DNA from 2 places in the Sphingomonas sp. SORGH_AS_0789 genome. Region 1 is predicted to be linked to the other one. Evidence: riboswitches for the same ligand, from Rfam matches in the RefSeq annotation. Region 1 holds a riboswitch; the other holds the start of a gene.

The links. A riboswitch is a leader RNA that binds a small molecule or an ion and turns the genes downstream of it on or off. The one in region 1 is predicted to bind cobalamin.
Region 2: it holds a riboswitch for cobalamin, as region 1 does, so the genes downstream of both, QE360_RS07495 (TonB-dependent receptor) here and cobW (cobalamin biosynthesis protein CobW) in region 1, are expected to answer to the same signal.

Annotation. Positions count from the first base shown of each region.
Region 1 covers NZ_JAVIYV010000001.1:2,143,525-2,151,091, forward strand. The annotation lists gene QE360_RS09905 (HoxN/HupN/NixA family nickel/cobalt transporter) at 145-1,215, shown strand; cobalamin riboswitch at 1,238-1,439, shown strand; gene cobW (cobalamin biosynthesis protein CobW) at 1,620-2,657, shown strand; gene cobN (cobaltochelatase subunit CobN) at 2,663-6,046, shown strand; gene QE360_RS09920 (cobalamin biosynthesis protein CobG) at 6,043-7,167, shown strand; gene QE360_RS09925 (precorrin-8X methylmutase) at 7,167-7,567, shown strand, end outside.
Region 2 covers NZ_JAVIYV010000001.1:1,608,365-1,615,931, reverse strand. The annotation lists gene QE360_RS07510 (tRNA-binding protein) at 25-384, opposite strand; gene QE360_RS07505 (glutathione S-transferase family protein) at 371-1,042, opposite strand; gene QE360_RS07500 (PepSY domain-containing protein) at 1,070-2,536, opposite strand; gene QE360_RS07495 (TonB-dependent receptor) at 2,523-4,637, opposite strand; cobalamin riboswitch at 4,879-5,100, opposite strand; gene QE360_RS07490 (hypothetical protein) at 5,187-5,489, shown strand; tRNA gene QE360_RS07485 (tRNA-Met) at 5,559-5,635, opposite strand; rRNA gene rrf (5S ribosomal RNA) at 5,752-5,866, opposite strand; rRNA gene QE360_RS07475 (23S ribosomal RNA) at 5,995-7,567, opposite strand, start outside.

The DNA of each region.
Region 1 (7,567 bases):
CCGGCTGGATATATTGTATCATGCGAGCGACGCCCATCGGCCGAGACGAATCGGCCATCCCGCCCGGCGTGCGTCCGTGGGGTGGGATGGCGACCGCGACAGCGGAGTTCGGCCCTTGTCGCAATGACGCCGGGGGTATCACCCATGTCCTACCATCATGCCGGAGCGCCGCGCGCCCGGTTGCCGCTAAAGAAGCGCGTCGCGCTGCTCATGGGCGCGCTGGTCTTCGTCAATATCGCCGTCTGGGGCTGGGCGCTCAGCGTCTTCGCGGGCAACAGCCTGATGCTCGGCACCGCGCTGCTCGCTTATAGCCTGGGGCTGCGCCATGCGGTCGATGCCGACCACATCGCCGCGATCGACAATGTCACCCGCAAGCTGATGCAGGACGGCCAGCGACCCATCGCGGTCGGGCTGTGGTTCGCGATCGGCCATTCCGCCATCGTCCTGATCGCGGCGACCACGGTCGCGCTGGCCGCCAGCACCCTGTCCGATTTCGAGGCGTTCGGGCAGAGCGGCGGGACGATCGCCACCATCGTCTCGGCGAGTTTCCTGTTCGCCATCGCGATCATGAACCTGATCATCCTGCGCGATGTCTGGACCCGGTTCCGCCGGGTCGCACGCGGCGAGCCGATGGCGGAGGCGGACGCCGCCATGATGTTTTCGGGGCAGGGGCCGTTGTCGCGCCTCTTCCGTCCGCTGTTCCGGTTGATCCGCCGCAGCTGGCATATGGCGCCGCTCGGCTTCCTGTTCGGGCTGGGTTTCGACACCGCGACCGAGGTCGCCATTCTCGGCCTGTCGGGTGCGCATGCGGCGGACGGCGTGTCGCTGGCGACGATCCTGGTCTTTCCCGTGCTGTTCGCGGTGGGCATGGCGCTGATCGACACCGCCGACGGGCTGGTGATGCTGGGCGCGTATGAATGGGCGTTCGTCCATCCGCTTCGCAAGCTCTATTACAACATGACGATCACCCTGGTGTCGGCGCTGGTCGCGCTGGTGATCGGCGGTATCCAGGCGACCGCGCTGCTCGCCGAGCGGTTCGGCTGGACCGCGGGGCCGTTCCGCTATGCGGGGGCGCTGTCGGAGCATTTCAACGTGCTGGGCTTCGCCATTGTCGGGTTGTTCGTGATCTGCTGGGGCGCGAGTTTCCTCCTCTATCGCTGGCGCGGGTTCGCCGCGATGGAGGCGCGAATTGCCAAGCCCGGCGCGGCGGGATAAATGCCGCGCGTCGGGACTGAAAAGTCTCGAAGATCGCGCCGGTGCCCCTTGGGGCTTTGAAACGGGAATGGGGTGCAAATCCCCGGCTGTCCCTGCAACTGTAAGCGGCGAGCGAGCGATGCTGGTGCCCCATCGGAGGCACGGCCACTGGAGCGATCCGGGAAGGCGCATCCCTTCGCTTTGACCCGCGAGCCAGGAGACCTGCCGGCGTCATGGTCGCTCTTGCCTAGACCCAGGGGGTGGTCGGGGCACGGTTCTCCGTCGGGGAGCGACGAAGCCATGCGGCCGGGGCCGCATCGGTCGCCGACACGCGGGGCGGACGCATTCGACTGCGCCCGTCCGTCACCGCTCCGGCGATCGGTCCCGTGTCCGCGCTCGCTCGTCCGGCGCGTCGGAGAAACAGCATGCGTGACCTCAGCAAGGTCCCCGTCACCATCGTCACCGGCTTTCTGGGCGCCGGAAAGACCACGCTCATCAGCCACCTGATCCGCCATGCGGGCGGTCGCCGCCTGGCGGTCGTCGTCAACGAATTCGGCACTTTGGGCGTCGATGGCGACATCCTGCAAAGCTGCGCCATCCCCGACTGCCCGGCGGAGAATATCGTCGAGCTGGCCAATGGCTGCATCTGCTGCACCGTCGCCGACGACTTCATCCCGACGGTCGAAAAGCTGCTGGCGATGGAGCCGCGCCCCGATCACATCCTGATTGAGACCTCCGGTCTGGCGCTCCCCAAGCCGCTGTTGAAGGCGTTCGACTGGCCCGCCATCCGCTCGCGCATCACCGTCGACGGCGTGGTGGCACTGGCCGATGCGGAGGCCGTCGCGGCGGGTCGCTTCGCCCCCGATCTGGACGCGGTGGAGGCGCAGCGCGCCGCCGACCCCAGCCTGGACCATGAAACCCCGCTGTCCGAGGTGTTCGAGGATCAGCTGGCGTGCGCCGACCTCGTCCTCTTGACCAAGGCCGATCTGGCCGGGGCGGAGGGTGTCGCCAAGGCGCGCGCGATCATCGCCGCCGAGGCTCCGCGCCCGCTGCCCATGGTCGAGGCGGTCGACGGCATCGTCTCCGCCGAGATCGTGCTGGGCCTGGAAGCCGCCGCCGAGGACGACATCGCCGCGCGCCCCTCGCACCATGACGGCGCGGACGATCACGAGCATGACGATTTCGACAGTATCTCTGTCATGCTGGGCGAGGTGGAGAGCCCCGAGGCGATCGCCGCGCGCATCGTCACGCTCGCCGAGCAGCAGGATATCCTGCGCGTAAAGGGTTATGCGGCGGTCGCGGGCAAGCCGATGCGGCTGCTGGTCCAGGCGGTCGGCCGCCGGGTGCGCACCAGCTACGACCGTCCCTGGGGGGCGGGCGAGCCGCGCGGCACCCGGCTGGTCGTCATCGCCGAGCATGACCGGATCGACCGCGCCGCGATCGAGGGCGTGCTGAAGGGCTAACGCGCGTGCATCTCGTCTTTCGCGAGAGCCATGGGCTGGAGGAACAAGCGGTTCCGCAGGATCTGGGGCAGCGCCCCGGTGACGTGGTGGTGCTGTCCTTTTCCGACAGCGACCTGAGCGCCTTTGCGGCGGGCTGGCGGGCAGGGGGATTCCCTTGGTCGCTGCGGCTCGCCAATCTGGGGGCTCTGGCCCATCCGCTGTCGGTCGATACCTATGTCGAGCAGACGCTGGCGCACGCGAAGGCGATCCTGATCCGGCTGATCGGCGGGGCGGCCTATTGGGAATACGGCCTGCGCGAAGTCGAGCGGCTGGCGCGCGAGCGCGGCATCGCGCTGGCGGTGCTGGCGGCGGACGGGCGCGAGGACCGGCGGTTGATGGCGGCGTCCACCGTCGATCAGGCGGTGGTGCGGCGGCTGACGGCGCTGTGCGATGCGGGGGGGGCGGAGGCGGCTGCTGCCGCTCTGGAGGCGCTTGCGGCAGTTGTATCGCCCGTGGCCCTTGCCCCTCCCCAACCCCTCCCCCTGCCGGGAGAGGGGCTTTTAGGCGGAACACCCGCCCCAGGCACGCCCCTCCCGCAGGCGAGTTGTGGGTCGGCCATGCCCGCGGCATGGCCTGAACGATGCGGGGCATCGTTCACCCGCAACTGGGATGGGGGAGGGCCCTCTCCGCAATTGGCATCCGTCGGAGGCTGGTCCCCGAACGGCATAGCCTGCCCAGCCGCAACCCTGCTCACCGCAACCCGTCCCCGCGTCCTGATCGTCTTCTACCGCGCCTATTTCGCCGCCGCCGACCTCGAGCCGATCGCCGCCCTCTATGTCGCCCTGACCGAACGCGGCTTCGACCCTGTGGCGCTGTTCGTCCCCTCGCTGAAGGCCGAAGGCGCAGGCTCGTGGATCGCGCGCTGGGTGAAGACGCTCGCCCCCGCCGCGATCGTCAACGCCACCGCCTTCTCCGCACGGGTCGAGGACGACACCACGCCGCTAGACGGGGCGGGCGTGCCGGTGTTCCAGGTGGCGCTCGCGACCAGCGACCGCGAGGGCTGGGCGGGTTCGGCGCGGGGCCTGTCGCCCGCCGACCTCGCCATGCACGTCGTCCTGCCCGAGATCGACGGACGGCTGTTCGCGGGGGTCATCAGCTTCAAGCAACCCGGCGAGCGCGACCCCGATTTCGACATCGCCCTGCGTCTCCACCGCGCCGAGCCCGCGCGGATCGCCGCCGTGGCGGACAAGGTCGCAGGCTGGGCGAGGCTGGCGACGACCCCGGCGGCGGAGCGGCGGCTCGCGATCCTGCTGTCCACCTATCCGGGCAAGGACTGGCAGGCGGCGCATGCGGTCGGGCTGGACGGTTTCGCCTCGGCGCAAGCGATCCTCGGCGATCTGCGCGAGGCCGGTTATGATGTGGAAGCCCCGTCGGATTTGCCCGCCGCGTTGCTCGCAAACCGTATCGCATGGCCGGTGGCGGCATATCACGACGCACTTTCCACATTGCCCGAAGCGTTGCGCGCCGATCTGATCGAAAGCTGGGGCGCGGTCGAGCAGGACCCGCTGGTCGAGGGCGCCGCCTTCCATTTCCCCGCGCTGGCGCTGGGCAAGGCGACCGTCGCGCTCCAGCCCGAGCGCGGCCGACCGAGTGCGCGGGGCGAGGATTATCACGACCTGTCGCGCTGTCCGCGTCACGCCTATGTTGCCTTCTACCTCTGGCTCCGCGCGCAAGCGATTGACGCGCTGGTCCATGTCGGCGCGCATGGCACGCTGGAGTGGCTGCCCGGCAAGGCGGTCGCGCTGTCGGACGCCTGTTGGCCCGAGGCGTTGGCCCGTGACTGGCCGGTCCTCTATCCCTTCATCGTCAACGATCCGGGCGAGGCGGCGCAGGCCAAGCGACGCCTGGGTGCGGTGACGATCGGGCATGTCCCGCCGGCGCTGGTTCAGGCGCAGACGGGCGCGGGGCTCGGGCGGCTGGAGGCGCTGCTGGACGAGTACGCCAATGCCGATGGCCTCGACCCGGCGCGCCGCGACCGGCTGCGCGGCCTGATCGCCGAAGAGGCGGACAGCGTCGGGCTGGGCGAGACGCTGGGGCTGGCGGGGGCGGAGGACCAGCTCGCCCGGATCGACGCCTTTGTCTGCGACGTGAAGGACAGCCAGTTCGGCGAGGGGCTCCATGTCTTCGGGCGCGGCGAACAGGGCGCGGCCGAGCGGGCCGGGCTGCTGGCGGGGCTGGACGGACGACGGGTGGCGGCGGGGCCATCGGGTTCGCCTTACCGGGGCCGCGCCGATGTGTTGCCGACGGGTCGCAACCTCTACGCCATCGATCCCCGCGCGGTGCCGAGCCGCGCCGCGCAGGCGCAAGGGGTCAAGCTCGCCGAGGAACTGATCCGGCGGCACATGCAGGAAGAGGGCGATCACCTGCGCACCCTGATCGTAGATCTCTGGGGATCGGCGACGATGCGAACCGCGGGCGAGGAATTCGCCATGGCGCTCCATCTGATCGGGGTCGAGCCGGTCTGGGACCACCGTTCCGAACGGGTGACGGGGTTCGAGGTGATGCCGCTGATGCGTTTCGACCGGCCGCGCGTCGATGTGACGCTGCGCGTGTCGGGGCTGTTTCGCGACGCCTTCCCGCATCTGGTCGCCTTGTTCGGGCAGGCGGTGCGGGCTCTCGGTCAGCGTGACGAAGAGCCCGAATGGAACCCCTATGTCGGGCAGGCGGCGCCGCGCGTCTATGGCCCCGCGCCGGGCCGATACGGCATCGGCCTGGACCCGGAGGCGGGCTATGACGAGGCCGCGCGGATCGCGGCGGGGGAAAGCTGGCTTGCCGCCTCGGCCACCGCGCTCGACGACGGCGACCGTCGCGATGCGGAGGGGATCGCCGCGCGGGTGGCGGGGGCGCAGGCCTTTGTCCATGTCCATGACCTGCCCGAAAGCGATCTGCTGCTCGCCGCCGATTATGCCGCGCATCAGGCGGGATTCGCGGCGGCGCGGGCGGCCTTGGGAGAGGGGGCGGCGTCGCTCTATCATCTCGACACGCGCGATCCGGCCAGCCCCAGGGCGCGGACGCTGGCCGAGGAGATCGCCCGCACCGTCCATGCCCGCGCCGCCCATCCGCGCTGGGTGGCGGGGATGATGGCGCATGGCTTTCGCGGCGCGGCGGAGATCGCGGCGACGCTCGACCATCTGGGCAGCTTCGCGCATCTGGCGGACATGGTCCCAGCGTCACTGATCGATCTGTACTGGGACGCGACGCTCGCCCGCGACGAGGTGCGCGACTTCATGGCGCAGGCGAACCCGCAGGCGCTGGCGGCGATGGAGGTGCGGTTCGCGGCGCTTCATGCGGCGGGGCTGTGGCGGACGCGGCGCAACTCGGTGCTGGCGATGCTGGACGGCGCGGCATGAGCGGGTTCGTGGTCAAGGGCTGGTGCCCCGATGCGTGGCGGCCGATGATGGCGGGCGACGGCCTGCTGGTCCGGGTCCGCCCGCCGCTCGCCCGGCTGGCGGCGCATCAGGTCGAGGGGTTGTGCGAGGCCGCAAACGCCCACGGCAATGGCCAGATCGACCTGACCGCTCGCGCGAACCTGCAACTGCGCGGCGCGACTGAGCGGAGCTGGCCCCCGATGGTCGAGGCGCTCCGCGCGCTGGGGCTGGTCGATCCCGATCCGGTGCGCGAGGCGCGGGGCGCGATCCTGATCAATCCCGACTGGCGCGAGGGCGACGATTCGTACGGCATCGCGACCGAGTTGCGCGCGCGGCTGACCGACTTGCCCGATCTGCCGAGCAAGATCGGCTTTGCGATCGATGCGGGGCCGACCCCGATGCTGATGGAAGCGCCCGCCGATTTCCGGATCGAGCGGGGGGCGGATGGGGGCTTGCTGCTGCGCGCCGATGGCCGGGCGGCGGGCATGCGCGTTACGCGCCGGACCGCCGCCGATGCGCTGATCCGGCTGGCGCACTGGTTCGTCGAGAGCGAAGGCGTCGCCGCCGGACGGATGGCGCGCCACGCGGCCGATCTGCCCGACTGGGCGAGCGGCGATGCGGTGCCGGGCGCGGGCGGCTCGCCGATGCGGCCCGGCACTCATCCGATCGGTGCGGTCTATGGATTGCCGTTCGGCCGGATCGGGGCATCGGCGCTGGCCGCCTTTGTCCGCAGCCAGGGCTGTGCCGTCCGGCTGACCCCGTGGCGGCTGCTGATCGCGGAGGGCCTCGTTCCCCTACCGGCCGCCGGCATGGTGCTGGACGATGCGCCGATCCTGCATGTCGACGCCTGTGTCGGCGCGCCAGCCTGTCCCCAGGCGAGCGTCGAAACCCGCGATCTGGCCGCCCGCCTCGCGCCGTTGATCGAGGGGCGTCTGCACGTCTCGGGTTGCGCGAAGGGCTGCGCGCGGGCACGGGCGGCGGACTGGGTGCTGACCGGGCGCGAGGGGGCTTTCGATCTGGCCCGCCACGCCCGCGCCGGGGCGGCACCGCTTCACACCGGATTGTCGCCCGAGCGGGCGGTCGCGCTTCTCGGAGCCTGTTGATGCCCTATCGTTACGAAACCGATGGCGCGGCGATCTATCGCCAGTCCTTCGCCATCATCCGCGCCGAGGCGGAGCTCGCCCGCTTCGATGCGGAGGAGGAGCCGGTCGCGGTCCGCATGATCCATGCCGCCGGGCTGGTCGAACTCGCCCCGTCGATCCACTTCTCGCGCGGCTTCGCGACGGCGGGGCGGCAGGCGCTGGCGGCGGGCGCGGCGATCCTGTGCGATGCGCATATGGTCAGCGAGGGGGTCACGCGCGCGCGGCTGCCCGCCGACAATCCGGTGATCTGCACCTTGCGCGATCCGTCGGTGCCCGCCCTGGCCAAGGAGATGGGCACGACCCGCTCCGCCGCCGCGCTGGAGCTGTGGCGGCCGCATCTGGCGGGCGCGCTGGTGGCGAT
Region 2 (7,567 bases), 540 kb from region 1:
GTAGTCGAAGGCCAAGGGAATCTCTCAGAACAACCGCCCCCCATCGGGCACCGCCTGATCCGGCCCGATCAGCACCACCTGCCCCTCCACATCGGGAAAGCCCAGGGTCAGCACCTCGGACATCATCGGCCCGATCTGGCGCGGCGGGAAATTGACCACCGCCGCCACCCGCCGCCCGACCAGTGTCTCGGGCGTGTAATGCCGCGTGATCTGCGCCGAGGATCGCTTGACCCCGATGACGGGACCGAAGTCGATGGTCAGCTTGATCGCGGGCTTGCGCGCCTCCGGAAAGGGCTCGGCGGCGATGACGGTGCCGACGCGGATGTCGACCGCCAGGAAATCCTCGATCCCGATCCGGGGTGCGGGCGCGTCAGAAGTCGACATTGTCGTAATGCGACGGCGGCGTGACCATCTCCATCCGCTCGGACAACAGCGGGCGGAAGGAGGGGCGGCTCTTCAACCCGCGATACCAGCGCGCGGTCTGCTCATGCCCCTTCCAGTCGATGCCGCCCAGATAATCGGCGACCGAGATCTGCGCGGCGGCGGCGAGGTCGGCCAGGCTCATCGTCGCGCCGCCCAGCCAGTTGCGATGGTCGAGCAGATAATCGGTATAGTCGAGATGCCCGACCGCCGCCTTCATCGCTTCGCGCAGGCCCTTGGCATCGGGGCTGCCGGTGCGCGCGACGCGCTTGACCATGCGCTCGTGCAGCAGCGGGCCGGTCACGTCCTGATAGAAATGCGTGTCGAACCACGTCACCAGCCGCCGAATCTCGGCCCGGCCGACGGCGGTGCCGTTGATCATCGCCGACTTCTCGACCGTCTCCTCGAAATATTCCGAGATCGCCATGGAATCGACCAGCAGCACGCCGCGCTCCTCGTCGACCATCACCGGGGTCTGCCCGGCGGGGTTCATGTCGAGGAACTCGTCGCGCCGCTGCCACGGCGACTCGCGGACCAACTCATATCCGACGCCCTTCTCGCCCAGCAGCAGCCGGACCTTGCGCGAAAAGGGACAGAGCGGGAATTGATAGAGTTGCCACATGCCGCCCATCTAAGCGGCCGGGCATGGTTACGCCAACCCCGATGGCGATGTTTTCACCCGCCCGCGCGACGCAGGACGGCACAGTCGCCGCCACCCGACCACGACGCCGCTGACCGACAGGATCAGCCCGGCGATCGACCAGAGCCACATCCACGCCGTCCAGCCGGGCCGCCACGCGGTCAGCCACGGCCAGTCCCAGGTGTGCAGCAGCGTATAGGCCCAGCGATAGGCCCGCCGGACGCGGTCCTGCCGCTCGACCACCGCCCCGCTCATCGGGTCGAGATAGAGCCAGGTTGCCGCACGATCGTCGAACCGCATCCGCACCACCGGCAGCCTGGCGGTATTGGTCCAGTAGAAATCGGGCCGCTCCAGCCGCGCCACCCCCGTCACATGCCCACCGGGCACCAGCATGGCGGCGGCGTCCGGTCGATCGATCGGCGCGGCCGGGGCCAGCGTCGCCTGCTCCAGCCAGCGCGGATGCGGTCCGGCCGGATCGATCGCGATGCGCCGCCATCCGCCATCGCCGCTCCACACGACGCTGCGCGCAGGGCCCGCCATGGCGGCGAGCCGGTCGAGCGCCACCGGCTCGCCCGCCTGCCCGGCATAGGCGCGCATCGCCTCCACCGGCGCGGTGCCCCCGGCAAAGACGCGTCCCGGATCGACCGACAGCCAGCCGCTGACGATCCAGCCGGTCAGCAGCACGCCGCCCAGCAGCCCGCTGACATGATGCCAGACCATCCAGCCGCGATAGGGCGTCACCCGCCCGCCGCGATAGCGACGCCGCCCCAGCCGCATGCGCAGGATGCCGATCCACATCCCGGTCAGCGCGACCGCGATGCACGGCCCCGACACCCACATCACCACCTGCCGCCACAGCCCGCCGTCGCGGCGCAGGATCGTCGGATAGAGCCAGTGCGGCACCGACCCCAGCCAGTTCCAGATGCGCTGCGTCCGCGTCGTCCGCTGCACCGGCTGGCCGGTCAGGCTGGAGACATAGATCTCGGTCCCGGCGGCATCGGCCAGCGTCGCCTTCCACAACAGACGGTGCCGGTCGAAGCCGCCCGCCACGGTCCACTGGTCATGCCCGATGGGCGCGACCGCCACGACCGCCGCCCCCGCGAACCGCGCCGCGACCCGGCGGGCATAGGCGGCATCGACCGGCGCGACGCGAGCCCCCGTCCGGGCGGAGCGGATGTGCGTCTCGCCCCCCGCCCCTTCGATCCGCCAGACCGGCACACCGTCGCGCATCTCCAGCGTGATCCGCCGTGCGGTCGCGCCGTCCGGCGGCGGCCGATCGACCCGGCCCCAGTCGATCGGCTCCGCCCCGGCCGCCATCTGGGCAGGGGTCAGCGCGGGATAGGGGACGTAGATCATCACCAACCCGGAGGCGAACCACATCGCGAAGAACAGGCAGGCGGCGATCCCGGCCCAGCGATGGACGAGAAAGGCGAACCGGACGGCCGCCCTTCCCCATGACGCGTCAGAACGTCGCACGAAGGCCCAGGTCCAGCGAGCGCGGGCGCCCCAATATCCATTGCTGGTCGCCATAGGCGGTGACCGCATAGGCCTTGTCGAACAGGTTATAGACGCGCAGGTCGACCGCCATGCGCGGGCTCAGCGCATAGGACAGGGTGGCGTCTACCGTCGCATAGCCGGGGATGCGAAACGCATCGGCATTGTCGGAGAAGCGCCGCCCGACATAGCGCAGCCCCGCCCGCGCCTGCATGCGGGCCGTGGCATCCCAGCGCAGCCAGAGATTGCCCAGCGCCTCGGGCACATTGGGCGGCGTCCGGCCGCTATAGTCCGCGCCGCCCGAGCGGAAATCGTCGAACCGCGCATCCAGCATCGTCGCATTGGCATCGATCCCGAACCCCTGGGGCAGATCGACCGAGACCGCCGCCTCCACCCCTTGCGCCGAACGCTGACCGACCTGCTCGACCGGGCTGGAGATAGTGCGCTGCGCCAGCAGCCCCGTCTTGACGATGCGATAGGCCGCCAGCGTCGCGGTGCCGCGTCCGCCCAGGAACAGCCACTTGGCGCCCAGCTCGACCTGGTTGCCCTTCGCATTGCCGAACTGCACCTGCCCGCTCGACACGGTGGTCAGCGTGGCCAGCGGATCGACGCCGGTGGCATATTGGCCATAGAGCGACAGGGTCGGCCTCGGCTGATACACGATGCCCGCCCGCCAGGTCGCGTTGCGGAAGGTCTTTTCAAAGGCGAAGCGATCGGTCCGCGTGCCGCCCGGATAGGCGATCGCCCAGCGGCGGACCTGATCCTCCTCGTAACGGAAACCGCCGACCACCGACCATTTCGGGCCCAGCGTCACCCGATCCTCGGCAAACACCGCCAGCGCGACGGTGCGGGTGCGGTATCGCGGCGCGATTCCCTGCGTATCCAGGAAGCGGCCGGGATCGAAGGCGAAGGGATCGACCGCATCGACCTGCGCATCCGATCCGAAGTCGTTCTCATGGGTGAAGCGCACCAGATTGGCGTCGACCCCGACGACCAGCGCATTGGCGATGCCCGGCGCCAGCGGCGTGCGCAGCGTCACGCTCGCCTGGTCGCCCCATTGGGTCTGGTCGTGACGGATGCCGTAATTGTCGCTCCGCCGGATCGTGCCGGGCGTACCGCTCGCCCCGTTGGCGCACGTGCCGTTGGTACCGACCCAGCAATAGCTCTCCAGATTGCGCCAGAATCGATCGCTGGTCAGATAATAGGCGATGTTGGAGACGCTGACCGCCGCGCTCGGCGTCCAGTCGACCTGTACCGAGGCACGGTCGTCGCGAAACCGCATCCGCCCGTCCCCGACATTATAGTTGCGCGTCCGGATCGCCGGGTCGAGCCGCCCGCCGATCAGCGGCGTCCCGAAATAGCCGATCGGCCGCTGGTCGCCATGATCGCCGCGGATCGTCACCGCCAGCCGTGGCGAGGGGGTCCACTTCACCGTGCCCGACAGCGCGAAGCTGTGCGAATCGCCCCGATCGACATAGCCGTCCGACCGACGATAGCTGGCATCCAGCCGATAGCCCAGCGTGGCCCCCGCCGGCCCCCCGATCCCGGCCGCCAGCCGGACACTGTCCTGCGCGCCATAGCCGATCTCGGCCTGCCCCTCGGTCCGGGCGGTGGGCTTGCGCATCACCACATTGACCGCGCCGCCCAGCGCGCCCTGGCCATAGAGCACCGACGCCGGGCCGCTCAGCACGTCGATCCGCTCGACCATCCAGGGATCGGTCGGAAAGGTGATCGTCCCCGCCGCCGGGAACAGCCGGACCCCGTCGATCAATTGCAGGACCGAGCCCTGTCCGGAAAAGCCACGCGCCGCCAGCGCGGTGCCGCCATTGCCGGGATTGGCGACGCTCGACAGTCCGGGGGCCCGTGTCTCGGCCTCGACGATCGACTGGTCGCCCCGCGCACGCACCAGGTCGCCGTCGAGCGAGGTGATGCTGGCGGGGGTTTCGAGCGGGGTCAGCCCCAATCGGCTGCCCGTGGCATTGGGCCGGTCCATCGCCGGTTTGTCGCGCGTGCCGACGACCAATATCGTGGCGTCGGTGCCGGTCGGCATGCCCCCCTGCTGCGCCCAGGCGGGCATCGCCATGCAGGACCACAGGGCTCCACCCGCAAAGATGAGACCACGGTTCGATAATATGTGATGATATAACATTATTTGCTCATAGCGTCTTGTCGCGAACAAGCCGAGGCCTTCCGTTCGTTTCGAACGGCCGGATGCCATGCGCGCTGGACGCCTTTCCGCACTCGACATGGCCACCCATGCGCCTCCGCCACCATTGGCGTCGCTCGTCGGAAAAGACCTAGCCACGGCCATCCCCTGGGCCCGGCATGAGCGACCTGACGCCGGCAGGTCTCCTGGCTCACGGGTCATCGCGAACCATGCGCCTTCCCAGGTTGCCCCAGTGGCTGGACCGGCTCGCCACCGGTCCCTGCATGTCCGCTCACCGCTTACAGTTGCAGGGACAGCCTCGGATTCGGGCGGTCACCCGCCCTCACCGCGTTCCCTTTTAATTCCCCTGTTCGGGGAAACCGGCGCGATCACGACCGGAATATTCCGGCCGCGTACTGATTGCGGCAATCGGCGGGGCGGGTCAAGCATCTGCCCCCAGGAGCGGCTTTGCGCTATCCCGGGCCCATGACCCGCAAGATCCGCTATCTGACCGCAACGATGCCCGACGGCTATGTGAAGACCATCGGCCCGACTTCAGCCCCGTTCACCCATTACTGGCGGATCGTCGCCGATCTGGGCGGGGGCCGGACGGAGGTGTTCTGGGGTCACGCGAAATCGCGGAAAGAAGCCATGGCGCACGACGCGTCGCTGGCCGAAGCGGCACGCAAGCGCGGCTGGGTGGGGCACAGATTCGAGGTGGCGGAATTGGCGGAGAGCCAGGATCCGCCAGCGGCCCTGCCGCCGAGGGGTGGCGGGCGTCGTCGCTGAGGCGTGAACGCGCCAATCCGCCACCGGCTATGCCGTGGCGGTTTCGTATGGGATGATGTTGGGTGTGTATGGTTGCGGGGGCAGGATTTGAACCTGCGGCCTTCAGGTTATGAGCCTGACGAGCTACCGGGCTGCTCCACCCCGCGATTGAGCTGAGCCGCACGGCGGCACGCTTCATGCGTGGTGTCGTGGGGCTGAGCGCCCCGGGCTGAGTGCCCGAGGAAACAAGTGAATGGGTTTTTGTGTATACGCGGACTATAATGCCTGGCGACGCCCTACTCTTCCACTGCTTGAGCAGTAGTACCATTGGCGCAGTCGGGTTTCACGGCCGAGTTCGGGATGGGATCGGGTGGGACACCGACGCTATGGCCACCAGGCAATAGAGTCCGCGAATACTGACCCCGCTTTGTGGGCGGGGTGATGGGTATAAAATCGATGCACCTGGCTTGATAATGACCGCACCCTTTTGCCGTCAGCCCAGGGCTGATGGTGGGGGTGTGGAGCTCTCAAGCGCGAATAGGACAATTAGTATCGGTTAGCTCCATGCGTTACCGCACTTCCACATCCGATCTATCGAGGTCGTGGTCTTCGACCGTCCTGAGAAATCTTATCTTGAGGGAGGCTTCCCGCTTAGATGCTTTCAGCGGTTATCCCGTCCGTACATAGCTACCCTGCTGCGCCGTTGGCACGACGACAGGTACACCAGAGGTACGTTCAACCCGGTCCTCTCGTACTAGGGTCAACTCCTCTCAAATTTCGACGCCCACGGCAGATAGGGACCAAACTGTCTCGCGACGTTCTGAACCCAGCTCACGTACCACTTTAATTGGCGAACAGCCAAACCCTTGGGACCTGCTCCAGCCCCAGGATGTGATGAGCCGACATCGAGGTGCCAAACAACCCCGTCGATATGAGCTCTTGGGGGTTATCAGCCTGTTATCCCCGGCGTACCTTTTATCCGTTGAGCGATGGCCCTTCCACGAGGGACCACCGGATCACTATGACCGACTTTCGTCTCTGCTCGACTTGTCAGTCTCGCAGTCAGGCTGGCTTATGCCATTGCACTCTAACAGCCGGTTTCCAACCGGCCTGAGCCAACCTTCGCGCGCCTCCGTTACTCTTTAGGAGGCGACCGCCCCAGTCAAACTACCCGCCACAGAGGGTCCCTGTACCGGTTTCACGGTACGAGGTTAGACATTAAACAACAACAGGGTGGTATTTCACCTATGGCTCCACATCGGCTGGCGCCAATGCTTCAAAGCCTCCCACCTATGCTACACAGTTCTTGTCCAATGCCACTCTGAAGCTGCAGTAAAGGTGCACGGGGTCTTTCCGTCTAACCGCGGGTACTCCGCATCTTCACGGAGAATTCAATTTCGCTGAGCATGTCCTGGAGACAGTGGGGAAGTCGTTACGCCATTCGTGCAGGTCGGAACTTACCCGACAAGGAATTTCGCTACCTTAGGACCGTTATAGTTACGGCCGCCGTTTACCTGGGCTTCATTTCAGAGCTTGCACTCCTCCACTTAACCTTCAGGCACCGGGCAGGCGTCAGGCCCTATACGTCGTCTTGAAGCCGACTTAGCAGAGCCCTGTGTTTTTGCTAAACAGTCGCTACCCCCTGGCCTGTGCCCCCCATGAGAGCTTGCGCTTACATGGGGCCTCCTTCTTCCGAAGGTACGGAGGCAATTTGCCGAGTTCCTTCAGGACACTTCTCTCAAGCGCCTTGGTATACTCTACCTGACCACCTGTGTCGGTTTCGGGTACGGTCTATACGGTGGGGCTATTTCCCGGGACCTCTTCGAGGCACGTCCAATCCGATAAGGACGTACAACACACGAGATCCGTCACACACCACCAGGCCCACGAATATTAACGTGGTTCCCATCGACTACCCCCTTCGGGCTCGTCTTAGGGGCCGGCTCACCCTGCGCGGATTAGCCTTGCGCAGGAACCCTTGGTCTTTCGGCGAGAGGGCATCTCACCCTCTTTATCGCTACTCATGTCTGCATTCGCACTTCCGATACCTCCACGACCCATTACCAGATCGCTTCGCAGGCTTACGGAACGCTCCGCTA